Regions from separate parts of the Thalassotalea agariperforans genome, predicted to be linked through region 1. Evidence: predicted binding sites of a transcription regulator. Region 1 holds the regulator's gene; the other holds the start of a gene.

Region 1 (3,196 bases):
TAGTGCGGGTAACAAATTTACGGGAATATTATCAACACAATAATAACCTAAATCTTCAAGTACTCTTAAGGCGACTGATTTACCCGAGCCTGAGCGTCCGCTAACAATTAACAGCTTCATAAATGTTTAGCTCGCTTCTTGAATAATTTGAAATAACTGGTCGTTATTTTGGCATTTTCTAACGTTTTTAATGGTTTGTTTATCACTGAATAATTGCGCAATACTTTGTAAGGTGCTTAAGTGTTCTTGGCAAGCACTTTCAGGAACAAATAACGCAACAAAAATATCAACAGGGCGATTATCAATAGCATCAAAACCAATTGGTTCTTGAGTGGTTAATAATACTGCGACTACTTGATTAGTTTCGCTTAATCGACCGTGGGGGATCGCTATACCATTACCAATACCGGTGCTACCCATTTGTTCTCGGTTCATTAAACTTTCGAGCAATTCATGTTGGCTTAATTCTGTAATGTGACTGGAGGCCGTTTGACAAATGGTATCAAAAATTCTTTTTTTACTGGTAGCTGGTACTGCACATAAAGTGCAGTCCAGTGTTAAAATATCTTGTAACTTCATAGGTTAATGTTGTTTTAGCTTTTCTTTGTGTTTTAGTACTTGACGATCTAATTTGTCAATTAAGGCATCAATGGCGGTATACATATCTTGATTGTCGGCCTTAGCATGAATTTCACCACCATTTAAGTGCAGTGTTGCTTCCGCTATTTGGTTTATTTTTTCAACATTAAGTACCACATAAACATTATTAATGTGATCAAAATGTCGCTCTAGCTTTGCAAATTTAGTATTAACAAAATCGCGTAATGAATCGGTAATTTCTACATGGTGTCCAGAAAGATTGATTTGCATAAGCTGTATCCTTTTAGTAACTAAAGTAAACTTTTTCGTTGATTAGACGGTGGTATAGCTAATGATTCACGATATTTAGCTATTGTCCGTCGGGCTACATTAATGCCTTGATCAGCCAATAATTCAGCCATTTTGCTGTCACTCAATGGTTTTGATGGCGTTTCAGCAGACACTAATTTTTTAATTAACGCTCTAATAGCGGTTGATGAACACTCTCCTCCATTTTCGGTACTAACATGACTTGAAAAGAAATATTTTAATTCAAATATTCCTCGTGGGGTATGCATATACTTTTGGGTTGTCACCCGTGATATCGTTGATTCATGCATTTCTACGGCTTCAGCGATATCATTTAACACCATTGGTCTCATCGCTTCAGGACCATGTTCAAAAAAGCCTTGTTGGCGTTGAACTATGCAATTGGATACTTTTAATAAAGTATCATTTCTACTTTCTAAACTTTTAATAAACCACTTTGCTTCTTGTAAATTAGAACGCATAAATTGGCTATCATCGGATGACTTCATGGTTTTAGTCATCGCCGCATATTGTTGGTTTATTGATAAACGCGGTGCTGAATCAGGATTTAATTCCACAACCCAACGACCATTTTTCTTTTCAACTGAAACATCAGGAATAACGTATTGGTCATCGCTTTTAATGACGCTATCACCCGGTCTTGGATCGAGAGACTGGATAAGTTGCATGACTTCTTTTAATTGTGGCTCTTTTAAACGCGTCTTTCTCATTAATTGACGATAGTCGCGATTGCCTAATAAATCGATATGATTTGCAATTATTTTTTTGGTTTCTTCTAAATAAGGCGTACTTTTGTCAAATTGGTTAAGTTGAATGAGCAAACATTCTGCAATTGAACGTGCGCCAACACCAATGGGGTCGAACATATTAATCCGTTTTAATACGGCTTCAACTTCGTCTAATTCAACTTCATCATCGCCTAGGCTTTCTAAAATGTCTTCCGCGGTTATGGTGAGGTAACCGGCGTCATCAATACCATCGATAATCGCCATGGCTATGGTACGGTCGGTATCAGAAAAAGGCGTTAATTCCATTTGCCATCTTAAATGATCTTGTATGGAGTCGGTAGTTTCACCTTGGTAAGTATAATCTTCAGACAAGGTTCCGCTGCTACTGCTTGCTGAGCCAGCAGTATAATTGTCATCCCAAGTTGTATCCATACTCAGTTCTTCAGGAATGTCATTTTTCTCCATGGCATCCGTGGTGCTTAACTCGTCAGATGACGGTGTTGCATCTTCACTACCATCAAGTTGTGGTTTCTCAGTTACCGATGCAGAAAAAGCCTCTTCTAACCGATCAGGAACATCTTCTTGGTTAGTTTGAGGTGTTTCATCAACTTCAAGAAGTGGATTGCTATCTAACGCTTCTTGAATTTCTTGTTGTAAATCTAACGTCGACAATTGCAACAAACGTATCGCTTGCTGTAATTGGGGTGTCATCGTTAACTGTTGTCCTATACGGAGCTGCAGTGATGGGCGCATTTAGCTTGTCATTATCCTTGTTGTACATTGTATTGTGTTGTTTAAACACTCATACGGAAAATTACGATTATCTTTTACGTTGTTTTAACTATAGCGTGAATTGCTCACCAAGGTATACATCTCTTACATGCTGATTTGCAAGTATTTCATCGGCACTGCCTTGAGCGATTAATTCACCATGACTAACAATGTAGGCTAGTTCACAAACATCAAGGGTTTCTCTAACATTGTGGTCGGTAATTAATACACCAATACCACGATTTTTTAAATGAATAATAATTTTCTTTATATCACCTACTGAAATTGGGTCAACCCCTGCGAAGGGTTCATCGAGTAAAATATATTGTGGATCAGCGGCAAGAGCACGTGCTATTTCAACTCTGCGGCGCTCACCACCCGATAAACTCATGCCAAGGTTGTCGCGAATATGGCCAATGTTAAATTCTTCTATTAAACTTTCTAACTTTTCTTCACGGGCTATGGCATTAAGCTCTTTACGCGTTTCTAATATCGCCATGATATTTTGATAAACGGTTAACTTTCTAAAAATTGATGCTTCTTGCGGTAAATAACCTAACCCTTTACGAGCACGGACATGCATTGGCTCGAATGTCATATCTTCACCGTTAAGCATAATCGATCCGCTGTCATTCGCAACTAGGCCAACGATCATATAAAACGAGGTAGTTTTACCAGCACCGTTAGGTCCTAATAAACCAACAATTTGTCCTTGTTTAACCGCTAAGCTGACATTTTTTACAACTTTTCGGCCTTTATAAGCTTTGGCTAAGCCTGTTGCTATTAGA
Region 2 (3,196 bases), on a different contig from region 1:
TATTTAATAAATTTAAATGCCGAAAACTGACCAATTTTTTAACATTATCTTTCACTTTTGACATACCGTTTTCACCCGGTTCAAAAAACTGACGCTTACGCTCAGCAGATAAACCTCGCGATAATGCCAAACTATCGTATTGCCCATATTTACAATGTTCTAACATGGTTGTAGAAATATCAGTACCAATTATTTGCACACCACGACTCAAGGCTCCTGGATTTTTTTGCTGATATTCCAAAACAGACATAGCAATAGAATAAGGCTCTTGACCAGAGGAACTAGCAGCAGACCAAATTTTTATCGGGGTGTTTTTTTTGGCGAGTTCTGGCAATATTTGGCTTTGTAATAATTTAAAAGGATAATCATCACGAAACCATAACGTTTCATTCGTCGTCATAGCATCAATAACAGCGGCTCTTAGTTGACGCTCAGTTGGGCTTAACGTACGAGTAACTAATTCACTTAAGGTTTCAACCTTAAAATTAGTCATTAATGGCGCTAATCTGCTTTTTACTAGGTATTGTTTGTTCTCTCCCAATACAATACCGCATTGTTGTTCCAAAAATGTTCTAAATTGAGAGTAACTTTGATCATCAAGCTGATTCGTCGACACTATAAATCCTCAACTACATATTCAATAATAAACATATCAAGCTTGATCATCCATACGTAGCCATTTTTTAACAGCAGTTGCTAATTCATCAGGGTGGAACTTAGGAATAAAATCTTCAGCACCTACTTTTTCAACCATGGCATTGTTAAATACACCACTTAATGAGGTGTGCAAAATCACAGGCATTGTCCGCATGCGTTCATCATTTTTTACTTCAGCGGTTAAGGTGTAACCGTCCATTTCTGGCATTTCAATATCAGAAATTAATAAAGCGACCTTTTCACTTATGTTATGTTCACACTCTGCACTAATCGCTCGCAGTTGATCTAAGGCATCTTGACCATTTTTAGCTAACACCATATTAATACCAAGCGGCTCTAGCGCCCTTTTTACTTGGTTACGAGCAACTGTTGAATCATCAGCAATCATCACAACACGATCACCAACGTCTTGCCCTACAGAAATATCAGCAACGTCATCGCTTAATTCTGTAGAAACGGGACTAATTTCATTTAATATTTTTTCAACATCAAGAATTGACACCATTTCACCGTCAATTTCAGTGACAGCTGTTAAATAATTAGATTTCCCTGCCCCTTCCGGCGGCGGCATAATGTCAGCCCAGCTTAATGTTGTTATACGCTCAACGCCTGCAACTAAAAAACCCTGAACACTACGATTGTATTCAGCAATAATAATAAAATTATTTTCTGTTTCCGTTATTTCATAACCGCCGGTGGCTTTACTTAAATCGATCACCGAAATGGTTTGCCCTCGAATATGAGCAACACCTTTAATATAGGAGTCTTGATGCGGCATTTTTGTTAACGGAGGGCACTGTAAAACTTCACGTACCTTAAACACATTTATGCCAAAACGTTGAGGCCCAACAAGCTTAAATAATAAAAGTTCTAATCTATTCTGTCCGACCAACTGTGTCCGTTGGTTAACTGAATCTAAAATACCCGCCATATAAACTCCATACTCTACGAAACTGAATTAAATCAGGCACGTTTCTTGATTGTAAGTGTTACATCATAAATTAAATGTCTAAAATTTTGACGTTTTCTTTTCTCGACCTATTTAATAATCATAGTCGAGTATTCTTATTACCCTAGAAATAGAAGCAAAATTTTATGAAAAAAATCACTTTTCTTTCACTTTTATCAACGTTGACTCTTTTTTGTCTACTCAGTGGACAGGTTTATTGCAAAACATTCAGCCACGAAGAAATAGAAAAGTTAGCAAAAACAAGCGTGGAAGCACAATACCTGTCGCAAAATAATAAAGAGCAAAAAATATCTATTTCAAACCCTGAACTCGACCCTAGAATTCATATCAACGAATGTAACTCGGATCTGAAAGTAAATATACTGGAAAATCAAAATAGTAGAAACATAAATGTCAAATTAAGTTGTGACGACCCCACTAACTGGCATATCTACTTAGCTGTCAAAGTAACAAAATTACAACCTGTATTAGTCGCGGCCAGTAATATTGATAAAGGCTCAATCTTAGATAACGATAATACTAAAATTACTTTTATTGAGGATTATAAGATCCGTGGAGCAACTTTAAATAGTATTGAAGAAGTACTAGGAGCCAAAGTTAAACGTAATTTACAAAAAGATAGTGCAATTTATAGCAATAATGTTTGTATTGTCTGTAAAGGTGAAATGGTTACTATTTTAGCAAATTCATCTTCTTTTCAAATAAAAACAAACGGCACAGCCCTCTCTAATGGTACAGTAGGCGAACAAGTTCGTATTAAAAACAATCGCTCAGGCAAAGTTATCTCTGCACGGGTAAAAGCCATAAATAAAGTAGTTATTAATTTATAATTATTTTAAAGTATATATCTGTGCTGCCGATATAAAGTTAGCAGGTATATCTAGATTGCAGTTAGGAATAAATAATGGCTATAAATATCAATAACTTGAATAACAGTTCAGCTGTTAATAGCAAAGTAAATCAAAATCAAGTTAAGCAGAACAATGCTCAACAAAGTGCTCCTTCGTCTCAAGCGAAAGTGAATCAAGACTCTGTTTCAATTACGCCACAAGCAAAACAAATGGCAGAATTACAAAAAAAAGCAGGGAATGGCCAAGCCGTTAATGAAAAAAAAGTTGAGCAATTAAAAAAAGCAATTAGCAACGGCGAATATAAAGTAAACCCAGAAAAACTAGCAGCGAGTATTGCTAAGTTTGAATTTGATCTTATTTAATTTTATTAACAAAACACGAGTTAAGCATTTATGTCTGCAGTGCCGGAATCTGAACGAGTCGCTTTTGAAGCCATAATCAATAAACAGTTATTGCAAGTTCAGCAATTAGAGCAAATTTTGTTACAAGAAAAAGAAATTTTACAACAGCAAGATCCAGACGCCTTAGTTGCTATATCCAATAAAAAAACCGACTTATTAACGGTTATTAATGCAACTGATGCTTCCTCAAAAGAAAGCCCTAATTATCAAGCGTTATTAGCAGATCCTGGGTTTGCAGAAACCTTTGCCAATATCGAAAACTGTCTGGCTCATTGTAAAGAACTCAACAGTGTAAATGGAATGATCATCCAACAGTC

Evidence for each region. Region 1 encodes sigma-54, which starts transcription at its own class of promoters, with help from an activator protein. Its sites were predicted from a motif close to GTTGGCACGNNNNTNGNNT; they were not measured.
Region 2: the regulator sigma-54 is predicted to act here: its motif matches at 1,621-1,639, upstream of flgA (flagellar basal body P-ring formation chaperone FlgA).

What each region holds. Positions count from the first base shown of each region.
Region 1 is NZ_JBQMWH010000001.1:144,114-147,309, forward strand. It holds gene rapZ (RNase adapter RapZ) at 1-120, opposite strand, end outside; gene ptsN (PTS IIA-like nitrogen regulatory protein PtsN) at 127-579, opposite strand; gene hpf (ribosome hibernation promoting factor) at 583-870, opposite strand; gene ACSLUO_RS00770 (RNA polymerase factor sigma-54) at 891-2,390, opposite strand; gene lptB (LPS export ABC transporter ATP-binding protein) at 2,479-3,196, opposite strand, start outside.
Region 2 is NZ_JBQMWH010000011.1:21,571-24,766, reverse strand. It holds gene ACSLUO_RS13425 (CheR family methyltransferase) at 1-616, opposite strand, end outside; gene ACSLUO_RS13420 (chemotaxis protein) at 653-1,588, opposite strand; gene flgA (flagellar basal body P-ring formation chaperone FlgA) at 1,753-2,457, shown strand; gene flgM (flagellar biosynthesis anti-sigma factor FlgM) at 2,532-2,840, shown strand; gene flgN (flagellar export chaperone FlgN) at 2,871-3,196, shown strand, end outside.